3 regions of the Aeromicrobium sp. Leaf245 genome follow, and region 1 is predicted to be linked to each of the others. Evidence: predicted binding sites of a transcription regulator. Region 1 holds the regulator's gene; each other region holds the start of a gene.
What was found. The regulator LexA, encoded in region 1, represses DNA repair genes until DNA is damaged. The targets are predictions, from matches to a motif close to TCGAACANNTGTTCGA.
Positions count from the first base shown of each region.

Region 2: NBW76_RS03140 (HNH endonuclease signature motif containing protein) is a predicted target of LexA. The motif match lies at 1,908-1,923, and genes of this name have one in related genera.
Region 3: NBW76_RS01390 (HNH endonuclease signature motif containing protein) is a predicted target of LexA. The motif match lies at 1,436-1,451, and genes of this name have one in related genera.

Region 1 is NZ_OW824151.1:2,438,586-2,443,494, reverse strand. Features, by position in the region: gene NBW76_RS11965 (carboxypeptidase-like regulatory domain-containing protein) at 1-452, shown strand, start outside; gene NBW76_RS11960 (hypothetical protein) at 526-2,439, shown strand; gene lexA (transcriptional repressor LexA) at 2,539-3,315, opposite strand; gene NBW76_RS11950 (LysM domain-containing protein) at 3,695-4,084, shown strand; gene NBW76_RS11945 (type 1 glutamine amidotransferase) at 4,110-4,856, shown strand; gene NBW76_RS11940 (VOC family protein) at 4,867-4,909, opposite strand, start outside.
Region 2 is NZ_OW824151.1:634,136-639,044, reverse strand. Features, by position in the region: gene NBW76_RS03145 (ABC transporter permease) at 1-1,858, shown strand, start outside; gene NBW76_RS03140 (HNH endonuclease signature motif containing protein) at 1,974-3,308, shown strand; gene NBW76_RS03135 (TetR/AcrR family transcriptional regulator) at 3,463-4,017, opposite strand; gene NBW76_RS03130 (SDR family NAD(P)-dependent oxidoreductase) at 4,177-4,909, shown strand, end outside.
Region 3 is NZ_OW824151.1:292,034-296,942, reverse strand. Features, by position in the region: gene NBW76_RS01390 (HNH endonuclease signature motif containing protein) at 51-1,385, opposite strand; gene glgB (1,4-alpha-glucan branching protein GlgB) at 1,549-3,453, opposite strand; gene NBW76_RS01380 (aminoglycoside phosphotransferase) at 3,455-4,882, opposite strand; gene treS (maltose alpha-D-glucosyltransferase) at 4,879-4,909, opposite strand, start outside.

The sequences.
Region 1 (4,909 bases):
GCAGCGTGCCGGAGTACTCCACGTCCTACCGCTACGGCTACGTGAAGCGGAACCCCCCGAAGGGCTACAAGGGCTGGATGTACCGCGACGTGTGCAAGGCCGTGGGCGCGGGCAAGTACGTGCTGATCACGGTGGGTGCGGGCGACCGGACGGTCGACGTCACGAACCCCCGCGGCGGCACCATCTCCGGGCGGGTCACCCGTGTGGGCGGCAAGTCCAACAAGGAGATGCTCGTGACCGCGTACTCCACCGACGGCAAGAAGGTGCTGCGCTCGGCCTACAGCAGCCGCAGCGGTGGCTTCGTGATCCGCGGCCTGGCGAGCGGCTCCTACAAGATCGTCGTGAACGCGGACTCCTGGCGCGGCATCAGCCGCTCGTTCTCCGGCAAGAAGTCGGTGAAGGCCAAGGCGGGCAAGAACGTCTCGGCCGGCACGCTGCGCTTCAAGGGCTGACGACGGAACCGGGCTACCAGGCCCGGGCTTGGTACAGTGCAGCGGTCCTGCCATCGAAGTTCTCGGGGAATTGATGTTCCGTCGTACCGCCGTCCTGCTGTCTGCCGTGCTCGTCGCGACGGGCGCCCTCGTCGGGCTGAGCGCCTCCACCGCCCAGGCCGCGACCGGAATCGAGGCGCGGTCGAACATCGTCGCCGTCGGCTCGCCCAACTCGGCCGGACACCGTCCGGTCAAGATCTACGCGCGCTGCAACGGGTCGAAGACCTGCTCCGGTCGTGCGGCGATCCTGGGCCAGACCCGGTACGTCAACTGGCCGTACAGCATCAAGGGCAACAGTGCGGGCTACATCACCGTCTACTGGCTGGGCGACGAGGGCAACACGGCTCCGACGGGCCTCGGCTCTGCCCCCGGCCAGCAGGGGACCACCTTCGAGCGCACGCTGCGGGTCTACCCCTCGGGTGCCTCGGCGCGTGACAAGACCATCACGCTGGAGCGGACCCAGGCCAGCCGGAACCTCAAGGGCACCGTGTCGGGCCCCGGCCTCGGCAGCCGCGTGACCGACGTGCAGGTGACCAGCTGGAACGTCAGCGGACTCGTCTCGCGTCGTCTCAAGACCGTCGACGTCGCGTCGAACGGCACCTACGACTTCGGCGCCGTCTCGCTCGGCACCAACAACGCCGCGTCCTACGGCTACCGGCTGAGCATCCGGGCGCGGGTCGACGGCACGGTCCGCGAGTGGTTCTGGCGCGGCACCGACGGACGGCCCACCGGCGGCGGCAAGCGCGTCAGCGAGGCGCACGCGGCCTCGGTGACCAAGTACAACGACTTCGTGGCCGACTTCCGGTTCGGCCGGATCGCCGGCACGCTCAGCGGGGCCGGGTCCACCGGCACCGACGTGCGTGTGATCGCCCCGCCCGTCACCCGGCCGACGCGCGCCTCGGACCTGCGCGGTCTCGACGTGCCCTTCTGTGCCAACGAGTACGGCGCCGACACGACGTCGGGGTCCGGCGGCTACGACATCACGTTCCTCCCGGTGAGCCAGAACGGCGACTCGCGCTACCTCGTCTCGCACGAGGGCACCAACCGGGCCGGCGTCATCACGACGGGCGGGCGCCAGTACGCCAGCTGCAACGCCGCCACGAAGTACACCTACTCCGCGAGCGACGACGACCTGATCTCCTACGGCACCGGCGGCCTGTCGGCCGCCATCTCCGCCAACCTCGACTCCGGCAAGCACGCGCTCGGCTTCGACACCGACGCGACCTACACGTCGTCGATCAAGCCGCACGACACCTGGACAACGGTCCGCGAGTACGTGCCCGGCACCAAGATCCTGGACCGCCCGATCATCACGGCCGGCCACGCCAACTCCTCGGGCTTCAAGCAGTTCGAGGGTCTGCGCAACGGCAAGTACTGGGTCGAGGTCGGGCGACGGACGGGCTGTTCTGCCTGGTACCCCAGCATCTACAAGGACAACTACCTCTACCACAAGGGTGGCGAGCGCGGCAGCGAGCGCTGGAAGACCGTCAACGGCGCCTACCCCGAGTACGAGACGTCGTACCGCTACGGCTTCAAGGCCAAGAAGCCGCCGAGCGGCTACAAGGGCTGGATGTACCGCGACGCCTGCGTGGCGCAGAGCGCCGGTGACTACAAGCTCGTCACCATCAACAACGGCGACGCCACGTCGAACACCTCCAAGCTGCGCAAGGGCGCCACGATCTCGGGCAAGGTCTCGCGGATCGGCGGCAAGAGCAACAAGGAGATGCTGGTCTCGGTGTACTCCACGCAGGGCGTGCTCGTGATGCGCTCGGCGTACACGAGCTCCTCGGGCCGCTTCGTCATCCGCGGCCTCGAGTCGGGCAACTACCGGGTCCTGGTCAACGGTGACTCGTGGCGCGGCATCGGTCGCACCCACAAGGGCACGCAGACCAAGCGGGTCACGGCCGGCAAGTCCTACAGCGTGGGCACGCTCAACTTCCGCAGCTGAGCACAGCTCGCCCGGCACCGCTCGGGCGCCGACGCACCACGAGGCCCTCTCCCGTGAACGGGAGAGGGCCTCGTGGGTGATGAGCGCTGACGGTGGGTGTCAGAGGCGGCGCAGCACCGTCGTGACCTTGCCCAGGATCGTGGCGTGGTTGCCGTCGATGGGGGAGTAGTCGTCGTTGTGCGGCAGCAGCCAGATCTGGCCGTCCTTGCGCTGGAACGTCTTGACCGTGGCCTCGCCGTCGAGCATGGCGGCGACGATCTCGCCGTTCTCGGCGACCGGCTGCTGGCGGACGACCACGTAGTCGCCGTCGCAGATCGCCGCGTCGACCATGGAGTCGCCGCGCACCTCGAGCAGGAACAGCGTGCCGTCGCCGACGAGGGAGCGGGGGAGCGGGAAGATCTCCTCGACCTGCTCCTCGGCCAGGATCGGACCGCCCGCGGCGATGCGACCGAGCATGGGCACGTAGGTGGCCTCGGGGCGCTGGTCGCCGAAGCCGGTCTCGTCGACCTCGGAGTCGTCGGCCGAGCTGAGCGTGCGCCGCGCCTTGACCACCTCGGGCAGGAAGATCTCGATCGCGCGCGGGCGATTCGGGTCGCGCTTGACGTAGCCGAGGCGCTCGAGGACCCGCAGCTGGTGGGCGACCGAGGAGGTGCTGGCCAGGCCGACGGCGCCACCGATCTCGCGCATGCTGGGCGGGTAGCCGCGCTGCTCGATCTGGTCGCGCATGAAGTGCAGGATCTTCTGCTGCCGGCCGGTGAGGCCGGTCATCTCGTCGACGGGACCGTCGGGCAGCTCACGCACGGAGTTGCGTGAACCCTTCGGGCGGCCCCGACGCGGCGCGTCGGCGGAGGGGTCGAGGGTGCTGTCGTCGCTCATGATGCCCACGCTAGACCTCTGCGCGGACGTTTACAAACACATGTTCGACAGCGTGTCGCGCGTTCGAACGGCGCGCTCGATGGTTCCGCGACGGCGCTCGGGACGCCGTCAGGCGCGTGCGACGCGTCACAGTCGAACATGGTGTCGAAGATTCTTTCACTGGAATGACGGGCAATCCTGCTGTCCGTTCGGATTCCTGTTCGAAAGGGGGCTGCTTTTGTCGGCGCCTTCCCCTACTGTCGTACACGTGTTCGATCGAACATCTGTTCGTCGGATCCGCGGAGCACCACCGCCCCCGGAGCATCGACCTTCGAATGACATCGGCAGGTGCTCGATCGACACACCAAGACTCCTTCCTCTCCCTTCCCCGGAGGTCACCATGAGCACCATCACCGTCTACGAGACCAGCCGCTTCGCCCCGTCGTTCTCCCGTGGGATCGCCGCGGCTCCGCGCAGCACCACCGAGCCGGCTGCGGTCCGGCTGACCCGTCGGGGCCGCCTCGTGCTCCTGCTCGCCGTGATCGCGGCGCTGGCGGTCACGGTCGTCGCTCTCGGCTCCTCCACCGTCGCCACCTCAGACGCGGGCGCGGTTCCCGCCACCACGGTCGTCACCGTGCAGGAGGGGCAGACGCTCTGGCAGATCGCCGCCGACGCCAACCCCGAGGGCGACGTGCGCGACACGGTCGACGACATCATGCGCATGAACTCGCTGCCGAGCGCCGGTGCGCTGCAGCTCGGCTCCGACCTCGCGGTGCCCGTCTACGAGTGACGGGCCCGTCCGGCACCATGGGGGCATGAACGACGCCTCCACCAACCCGGGCCCGACGCCGGCGGACCGCCCTCTGCAGGTCCACGTGCTGGCCGATGACACCGACCGCTCCGGTGGCTACGTCACGGAGCGGCTGCGGGAGCACGGCGCCGAGCTGACCTGGATCGACCGCGACACGATCGACTCCCCGTGGTCGGCGACCGGTGTCGACCTGGTCCTCAGCCTCGGCTCGGAGCGCTCGGCGCACGAGCCCCGCTGGGCCCACGTGGTGGAGGCGGAGTCCGACGTCGTGCGGGTGGCGCTCGGGTCGGGCGTCCCCGTGATGGCCATCTGCTACGGCGCCCAGCTCGTGGCCCGTGCCCTCGGCGGCACGTCGTACCGCGGCGACGGTGCCGAGATCGGGTGGCGCCGCGTCGACACGCTCGACGAGGTCCTCTGCCCCGAGGGGCCGTGGGGCCAGTTCCACCAGGACGTGCTGAGCCCGCCGCCCACGGCGCGCGTGATCGGCAGCTCGTGGTTCGGCCCGCAGTGCTTCGTCGACGAGGCCTTCGGCGCCCGCGTGATCGCCTGGCAGTTCCACCCCGAGGTGACTCCGGAGACCTTCAGCCGCTGGGTCGACGAGAGCGCCGACCTCGTGCGGGTGAGCGGGTCGGAGCCCAGCGAGCTGAAGCGTCAGGCGCTCGCGAACGCGACGCGCAGCCGTCTCGCCGCGTTCGCGCTCGTCGACGCCGCGCTCGACCACCTCGGCGTGTCGGTGCCCCGCCCCGTGTGAGGGTCGGCCGCTACTGGCTCGCGGCGAGGTTGACCAGCCAGGCCACGCCGAAG
Region 2 (4,909 bases), 1.7 Mb from region 1:
CCCCGACGCCGTCGTCTACGACGTGCGCGGCGGTGACACCGCAGCCGCCACGTCCGCGCTCTCCCGAGCGGTGGACGCGGAGGTGCGCGACCGCGCCGCGTACGTGGACGCGCGCGTGATCGCCGTCAACCAGGGAGTCGACGTCATCAGCTACGTGCTGCTGCTGTTCGCCGCCATCGCCGGCTTCGTGGCGGTCCTGGTCATCGCGAACACCTTCACCATCCTCTTCGCGCAGCGCACCCGCGACCTCGCCCTGCTGCGCTGCGTCGGCGCGACCCGGCGCCAGGTCGTCCGCTCGGTCCGCGTCGAGTCCCTCGCCGTGGCGCTGGTCGCGTCGACGGTCGGCGTGCTCGCCGGCGCCGGGGCGGGCTACGGCATCGTCGCCGCGGTGCGCGGGGTGACCGGAGGTCGTCTGCTGGGGACCGTGTCGTTGTCCCCCACCTGGATGGTCGCGGCCTTCGTCGGCGGCATCGTCGTGACGGTCACGGCGGCCTGGCTGCCGACCCGACGCGTGGTGCGGGTCAGCCCGCTCGCCGCGCTCCGGCCGATGGACGCGGACGTGCGCACCCGTGCGGGCAAGGGCCGCGTCGCCCTGGGTGTCGCGGCCGTGCTCGCCGGCTCGGCGGCTCTCGCCCTCGCCGTGCAGCAGACGTCCATGCCACCCCTCCTGGCCGGCGGCATGCTGTCGTTCGTCGGCGTGCTGCCGCTCGGACCCGTGCTCGTGCCGGCGATGCTGGGAGTGGCCGGACGTCTCCTGGGCCGCACCGGTCTCGCCGCCCGCCTCGCCACGGCCAACGCGGTGCGCAACCCGCGCCGCAGCGCCGCCACCACGGCGTCGTTGCTCGTCGGCGTCACCCTGACCACGGCGGTGCTCACCGGCATGGCCAGCGCCCGCGGAGCCATGGACGACGAGCTGAAGGTGCAGTACCCGGTCGACGTCGCGCTCACCGGTGACGGACCCGTCTCGGCCGGCACGCTCGAGTCGGTGCGAGCGACTCGCGGCGTCCAGGACGCCGAGGCCGTGCCCGGCGTCCGCGCGACGCTCGAGGGCGTTGGCGAGGTTCCCGTGCTCGCGCCCGACGCCGCCGCCTCGTCGGTGGCGCGAGGTCGTGGGTTGGTCGAACCCGGTCGCCTGGAGGTGTTCATCCCGCCGGACGTCTCGGCCGACACCGAGACCGGGTTCCCCGAGACGATGACGCTCGAGCGCGCCGGCCGCACCGTGGACGTCGAGCGGGTGCTCGTGGGCAGCGAGTGGGGGCGGTCCGTCGTGGCCGGGCCCGGCGTGCTGGAGGCCCTCGGCGGCAGCATCGAGCCGCAGGCCGTCTGGGTGCGAGCCGACGACGGCGTGGACGTCGACGAGCTGAGCGGCAGCCTGGGCGCCGTCGCCCGCGACGCCGACCTGGAGCTCACGTCCACCCTCGCCCAGCGGGGATGGGTCGAGAAGCAGCTCGACGTGCTGGTGTGGTCGGTCCTCGGTCTGCTGGCCGTCTCGGTCGGCATCGCCCTGGTGGGCATCGCCAACACCGTCGGCCTGTCGGTCCTGGAGCGCGGCCGTGAGCACGCGTTGCTGCGGGCCCTTGGCCTGACCCGGCGCCAGCTGCGCCGCATGCTCGCCGCCGAGGGCTTGTTGCTGGCGCTCGTCGCCGCGGTCCTGGGCACGGCGGTCGGCGTGACCTACGGCTGGCTCGGGACGCTCGCGGTCGTGCGGACGGCTGTCGCCGACGTCTCCCTCGTCACGCCGTGGGACCAGCTGCTGGCCGTGGTGGTCGTGGCCGCTCTGGCGGGTCTCGTGGCCTGCGTCCTGCCCGCCCGACGTGCGTCGCGGGTGGCTCCGGCCGAGGGCCTGACGCTCGACTGAGGCATCGGCGTGACGGAGGTCCCGGAGGTCCGGGACCTCCGCCACGTATTCGAACGTGTGCTTGTTTCCTGTCTGATCTACCCTCTAGAATGGGGGTAGACCAGCAGGAGGAAGCATGAGCGTCGCCGCACTCGACACCCACCCGGTGCCGTCGTGCGTGCGTTCCGCGCGTGAGTCGTTCTCCGCGGTCCCCACGAGTGCGTGGGACGGACTGGAGACCGGCGAGGTCCGACGGTTGATCGGTGAGCTGTCCCGGTTGGAGTCCCAGGTCGCCGCGCACAAGATGGCCGCCGCACGTGTGCTCGAGAAGGCCCGCAAGGCCGCAGCCAACGGTGACGGACCGCGACCGGGAACGGGCACCTCCACCGGAGCCACGATCTCGATCGACTTCGGTGGTGACCGCAGTGGCGCCGACGCGTTGGTGAACACCGCCGAACGGATCGAGGAGCAGACCACCCTCACCGAAGCCGCCCTCGCGGCAGGCGAGATCACGATGAAGCAGGCCGACATCCTCTCCCGCGCCCTCGCGAAGCTGCCCGAGGACGTCACCAGCGAGCAACGCCTGATGTGTGAGAAGACCCTGCTCAAGGACGCGCAGAAGCTCACCCTCAAGGACCTGCGCCGCAGGGCCGCCCGGATCACCGAGACCTACCGCAAGACCGTCGACGAGGTCGACGCCGACGAGGACGAGCTCCTCCGCAAGAAGGAAGAAGCCGCGCGAGCCAAGACCAGCTTCTCGATGTGGGACAACAACGACGGCACCGTCACCGGACGGTTCACCCTCCCCGAGGCCCAGGGCGCGATGCTCAAGACCGCGCTCGACGCGTTGGCCGCACCCCACCAGAAGGTCGGAACGGTCAACGCCGCCACCGGCGAGCACGACGAGGTGGGGTTCGGGCAGACCTACCCCCAGCGCCTCGGGCACGCCTTCGCCACCCTCGTCGAGCACCTTCCCGCCGACCAGCTCCCGTCCAACGGCGGCGTGTCCGCCGTGGTGACCGTGAATCTCGATCTCGACACTTTGATGGGCGGCGTCAAGGCCGCCGGGCTGTCGGACGGCACCCGCATCAGCGCCGGCGAAGCCCGCCGGCTCGCCTGCAGCGCCCAGATCGTCCCGATGGTCCTCAACGGCAAGCCGCTCCCCCTCGACCTTGGCTCCGCCAACCGGTACTTCAATCGGTCGTCCCGCCGGGCGATGGAGAAGAGAGACGGCGGATGCACCACACCCGGTTGCGACCGTGACGCCAGGTGGACCGAGGCTCATCACCTGAATCCGTACGCGATCTCCAAGACCACCGACATCCGCGACGGGGCACTGCTCTGTCCGTTCCACCACCACCGAGCACACGAACAAGGCTGGATCGGACGGATCAACCCCGACGACGGCCACGTCGAGTGGAAGACACCAGGATCCGAGACCTGGCAACGCAACACCCGCTGGCGACCCTGAACCCACACCCACCACCACACCCCGACCCATCGGTCGGGGCAGGCGTGCTGCCCAGCCACCACTGAACCGCCCGGAGTGGTCTCGACACCCCTCCCCTCGCCGGCGCTCGTGGAGGCACTCGGCCATCGACAGCCGGCAGGATCGGACGGCCCGGTCATCGGTCGAGCTGCGACCACCAGTCCGGCACGAGCCGATCGTAGATCGCCGTGAACGCCGCCGCGTCCGGGTCGGGCAGGTCGATCCACGACCGGATGACGCCGACCGTCCCGAGCGCGATGAGGCGCAGGGCCGCGTCGGCGACGACGTCCGGGTCGGCACCGGGGACGTCGGTGGGCAGCGAGAGGCGGCCCTCCTCGAGCAGCTGCCGCGAGGATCCGAGGAAGTGCTCGCCGAGCATGGCGTGCAGACCTCCGGCTCCCGCGTCGTCGGCCAGGCCACGTCGGTACACGGGCAGGTGCCTCAGGACGTGCTCCAGGACCCGTCGTGTCGTCTCCACCACGGCCGCGTCGGTGCCTCGGCCGGGGTCGTGGAGGAGATCGGCGCGCAGGCCGTCGAGCTCGGCCAGGAGCGCGGCACGCAGCAGTCCGTCCGGCGTGGACGCGTGCTCGTAGAACGTCGAGCGATGCACGTCGGCACGGCGGGCCACCTCGGTGACGCTCAGCTGCTCGACGGGCGTCTCGGCCGCGAGGGCAAGGACGGCAGCGAACAACCGGTCACGGCTACGTCGGGCTCTCGCGTCCATGGAACCCCTCCTCACCGACGTCGCCGGGACTGCCCCGGTCTCGTTCGTCACATCGCTGGGCAAGTCTATCCGACAGTTGTAGGATGAAATTTGTCCGACAGGTGTCGGACAGAAAGTGAGGACATCATGGCCACCTACGACGTCGCGGACCGTTCCGCGATCGTGACCGGCGCCGGCTCCGGCATCGGCCGGTCCGTGGCCCTGCTGCTCGCCGCGAACGGAGCCTCGGTGCTCGTCCACGACCTGCGACAGGACTCGGCCGACCAGGTCGTGAAGGAGATCGAGACCACCGGCGGCACCGCGCGCGCCTTCGTCGGCGACGCCGCCGACCCCGCGGTCGCCCAGGCCGCCGTCGCGGCAGCCCAGGAGATGGCACCGCTGCGGATCGCCGTCAACAACGCCGGCATCGGCGGTGCCGCCGAGCCCGTCGGCAGCTACCCCGTCGACAGCTGGGAGAAGGTCGTCGGCGTCAACCTCAACGGCGTCTTCTACGGCATGCGCGCACAGGTCCCCGCCATCACGGACGCCGGCGGCGGCGCGATCGTCAACATGGGATCGGTGCTCGGCTCAGTCGGCATCGCCGGCTCCTCGGCCTACGTCACCACGAAGCACGCACTCGTCGGCCTGACGAAGAACGCAGCACTCGAGCACAGCGCCGACGGGGTCCGCGTGACGGTCGTCGGCCCCGGCTTCATCAGCACCCCGCTGCTCGAGGCCAACCTCGACGACGATGCGCAGGCCGCCCTCGCCGCCAAGCACGCGACAGGCCGCCTCGGCACCCCCGAGGAGGTCGCGTCGCTCGTGGCGTTCCTCGCCTCGGACGCGGCCACGTTCGTGACGGGCAGCTACCACCTGGTCG
Region 3 (4,909 bases), 1.3 Mb from region 1:
CAGCACGAGTGCCCCGATGGTTTGGTCGGGGTGTCGTGATGGGACGGGGTTCAGGGTCGCCAGCGGGTGTTGCGTTGCCAGGTGTCGGAGCCTGGGAGCTTCCACTCGACGTGTCCGTCGTCGGGGTTGATCCTCCCGACCCAGCCCTGTTCGTGGGCTCGGTGGTGGTGGAACGGGCAGAGCAGTGCGCCGTCTCTGATGTCGGTGGTCTTGGAGATGGCATAGGGGTTGAGGTGGTGAGCCTCGGTCCACCGGGCGTCACGATCGCAACCTGGTGTGGTGCATCCGCCGTCGCGCTTCTCCATCGCCCGGCGGGATGACCGGTTGAAGTACCGATTGGCGGAGCCAAGGTCGAGGGGGAGAGGCTTGCCGTTGAGGACCATCGGGACGATCTGGGCCGAGCAGGCGAGCCGGCGGGCTTCGCCGGCGCTGATCCGGGTGCCGTCAGAGAGGCCGGCGGCCTTGATGCCGCCCATCAAGGTGTCGAGGTCGAGGTTCACGGTCACGACAGCGCTGACGCCACCGTTGGTGGGGAGGCGGTCGGCGGGCAGGTGCTCGATCAGGGTGGCGAAGGCGTGCCCGAGGCGCTGGGGGTAGGACTGGCCGAATCCCACTTCGTCCATCCCGCCGGTGGCGGCGTTGACGGTCCCGACCTTCTGGTGCGGGGCTGCGAGGGCGTCGAGCGCGGTCTTCAGCATCGCGCCCTGGGCTTCGGGGAGGGTAAAGCGTCCGGTGACGGTGCCGTCGTTGTTGTCCCACATGGAGAACGACGTCTTCTTGCGGGCTTCGTCTTCGCGGCGACGGAGGATCTCGTCCTCGTCGGCGTCGACCTCATCGGTCGTCTTGCGGTAGGCCTCGGTGATCCGGGCGGCCCTGCGGCGCAGGTCCTTGAGCGTCAGCTTCTGCGCGTCCTTCAGCAAAGTCTCTTCGCATCGCTGACGCTGTTCTGCGGTCACGTCGTCGGGCAGATTGGCCAGGGCGCGGGAGATGAGGTCGGCCTGCTTGGTGCTGATCACTCCGGCGGCGAGCGCGTTCTCGATGAGGGTGGTCTGCTCCTCGATCCGCTGCGCGGTGTTCACGAGCGCGTCGGCGCCGCTGCGGTCCCCACCGAAGTCGAACGAGATCGTCGCGCCGGTCGAGGTGCCCGCCCCGGGGCGTGGTCCGTCACCGTTCGCCGCGGCCTTGCGGGCCTTCTCCAGTACCCGGGCGGCGGCCATCTTGTGGGCCGACAACCGAGCTTCGGCGCGACCGATCTCGGCCAGGAGCCGTCGGACCTCGGCGGGGTCCAGGCCGTCCCACGCCGCGGTGGAGACCGTGTCGAGCAGGGCGTGGAGTCCGTGCACGCACGACGGCACCGGGTGGGTGTCGAGTGCGACGACGCTCATGCTTCCTCCTGCTGATCTACCCCCATTCTAGAGATAGAATGAGACAACAAACAAGCACATGTTCGAATACAAGCAGAACGTCCCGGCGGTCCACAGACCTTCGGCCCCACTCCGTGCGGAGCGGGGCCGAAGGGTGGTGCGCAGGGCGCGGACCGGGCCCGACCTACTGCTGCTCGGGCACCAGCCAGAGCACCCCGGCCGGGGGCAGCTGGACCTCGGCGGATGCCGCGAACCCGTGGTGCGGCACCATCTCGGCCTCGACGCTGCCGAGGTTGCCGACGCCGGAGCCGCCGTAGGACTCGGCGTCGGTGTTCAGCACCTCGCGCCACGTGCCGGGCAGGGGCAGGCCCACCCGGTAGTCGTGGTGGGGGCTGCCGGAGAAGTTGGCCAGGCAGGCCAGCTGCGAGCCGTCCGAGCCGATCCGCAGGAAGCAGATGACGTTGCCCTGGGTGTCGGAGGCGTCGATCCACCGGAAGCCCTCGGGACGCGCGTCGGCCGTGAACAGGGCCGGGGTGTCGCGGTAGGTGAGGTTGAGGTCGCTGACCAGCTCGAGCACACCGGCGTGCAGCGGGTCCTCCAGCGCGTGCCAGTCGAGACCGCGCGACTCGGCCCACTCGCCCTCCTGGCCGAACTCCCCGCCCATGAACAGCATCTGCTTGCCGGGGTGCGCCCACATGAAGGCCAGCAGCGCGCGCACGCCGGCCGCCTTGTTCCAGGCGTCGCCGGGCATCCGGCCCCACAGCGAGCCCTTGCCGTGCACGACCTCGTCGTGCGAGAGCGGCAGGACGAAGTTCTCCGTCCAGGCGTAGTCGATCGCGAAGGTCATCTCGCCGTGGTGGTACGAGCGGTGCACGGGATCCTGCCCCAGGTAGGACAACGTGTCGTGCATCCAGCCCATGTTCCACTTGAGGCCGAAGCCGAGACCGCCGGCGTCGGTGGGCGCGCTGACGCCGGGCCACGCGGTGGACTCCTCGGCGATCATCATCACGCCGGGGTGGTGCTTGTAGACCGTGGCGTTGAGCTCCTGCAGCAGCTGCACGGCCTCGAGGTTCTCGCGACCGCCGTGCTTGTTGGGCACCCACTCGCCGTCGTTGCGCGAGTAGTCCAGGTAGAGCATCGAGGCGACGGCGTCGACGCGCAGCCCGTCGAGGTGGAACTCCTCGAGCCAGTAGAGCGCGTTGGCCACGAGGAAGTTGCGCACCTCGTTGCGGCCGAAGTCGAAGACGTAGGTGCCCCAGTCGGGCTGCTCGCCGCGACGCGGGTCGGGGTGCTCGTACAGCGGGGTGCCGTCGAAGCGGGCGAGGGCCCACTCGTCGCGCGGGAAGTGCGCGGGCACCCAGTCGACGATCACGCCGATGCCGCGCTGGTGGAGCTCGTCGACGAACCAGCGGAAGTCGTCGGGGGAGCCGAAGCGCGACGTGGGGGCGTAGTACGACGTGACCTGGTAGCCCCAGGACCCGCCGAACGGGTGCTCGGCCACGGGCATGAGCTCGACATGGGTGAAGCCCATCTCGACGAGGTAGTCGCCGAGCTCGTCGGCCAGCTCCCGGTAGGACAGCCCCGGTCGCCACGACCCGAGGTGCACCTCGTACACGCTCACCGGCGCCTCGAGCCACGCGGTCGCGTCGCGTCGGGCCACCCACGCGTCGTCGCGCCAGCGGTGCTGCGGCTCCACGACGACGGACGCCGTGGCCGGGGGGACCTCGGTGCCGAAGGCGAGCGGGTCGGCCTTCTCGTGCCACGCACCGTCGGGACCCTGGAGGCGGAACTTGTAGCGCGCGCCCGCGCCGACGTCCGGGACGAAGAGGTCCCACACGCCCGAACCGCCGAGGGCCCGCATCGCGTGGGCCCCGCCGTCCCAGCCGTTGAAGTCGCCGACGACCTGCACGGCCTGCGCGTTCGGCGCCCAGACGGCGAAGGAGGTCCCGCCCACCGGCCCGGACGGCCCCTCGTGCGTGCGCACGTGCGCACCGAGGACCTCCCAGAGCCGCTCGTGGCGGCCCTCGGCCACCAGGTGCAGGTCGAGGTCACCCACCGCGGGGGGCCAGCTCGTCGTGGACTCGCTCATGTCACTCACCCTCACGCAGGATCCGGGCGATCGACCCCAGCGGGACGCTCGACCAGTCGGGTCGGTTGGCGTGCTCGTAGGACGCCTCGTAGACGGCCTTGTCGAGCTCGAGGCCGCGCAGCAGGTCGGCGTCGTCGCGTGGATCGCGGCCGGCCGCCTTGGCGTAGCCGTCGCAGAACGCCAGCCGGTTGTGGCGCGCCCAGGCCGCGGCCCGCTCGGTCTGCTCCTCGTCGGCGGGCTGGCCCACGAGCAGCTGCTGGGCCGCGTAGTCGAACGAGCGCAGCATGCCGGCGACGTCGCGCAGGGGCGAGCGCAGCGCCGACCGCTCGGCCAGGCTCGAGGCGGGCTCGCCCTCGAAGTCGAGCAGCAGCCAGCCGTGGACGGTGCGGAGCACCTGGCCGAGGTGCAGGTCGCCGTGCACGGGCTGGAGCGGCAGGGTCAGCTCGATGCCGTGCAAGCGGTGGAACGCCTCGCGGATCCCGTCGACGTGGGGCGCCAGGTCGTCGACCTCGGCAGCGACGCGGTCGAGCCGTGCCTCCATGGCCGCCACGGTGCGCTCGAGGTCGTCGTCGGCCGCCGGCTCGGTGCCCAGGGCGCGGGCGAGGTCGGCGTGCACGTCGGCCACGGCCCGGCCCAGCCGGTACGCCTCCCCGGCGAAGTCGCCGCCCAGGTCGCCGGGCGGCAGGCCGGAGTCGTCGGCCATGAAGTCGCGGACGCTCGTGGTGGCCATGACCCAGCCGTCGGCGGCGTCGGGCAGGAACCGTTGCAGCATCCCGAAGCTGACCTCGTCGTCGCCGATCCGTCCGCTGATCGCACCGAGCGGCTCGGCCACGTGCGCGGAACCCACCTGCCGCAGGGCGCGGTGCAGCACGAGGTCCTTGTTGACGCCCGGGGTGAGCTTGCGGAACAGCTTGAGGATGTACTGGCCGCCGTAGACGAGCGACGTGTTGCTCTGCTCCGAGGAGATGGGGTGCGCGCGCAGGCCGGTGGTCAGCTCCACGCCGGGCTCGGGGTCGAAGCGCAGGTCACCGACGCGCTCGGCCGCGGCGACGTGGTCCAGCAGCACGCCCGTGAGGTCGGCGTCGCCGCTGGCCTCGTACCAGACGGGACCGTCGCCCGCGGGGATCGCCGCCGCCGCCGGGACGTCGGGCAGTCCGTCGCTGCGTCGACCGAGGAGCAGCTGGTAGGCCTCGGTCCGGTCGCCCTGCTGCACCTCCACCACGAGGTGCACGAGAAGGGGCTCACCGGGCAGGACCACGGTCCAGTCGACGGTGCGCGTGCCGGTGACGGGTCGGTCCTTGCCGCCGAACCACCGCTGCGCGGGAAGCCAGTCGGGCAGGGCCGCCACCACGCGGTCGACGTCGGCGGCCCCGACCTCGTGGCCCTGGTCGGGAGTGCCCTGGTCGGGAGTGCTCACGGGATCGCTCATGTCATGCTCCTTCGTTCGCCCTCGTCG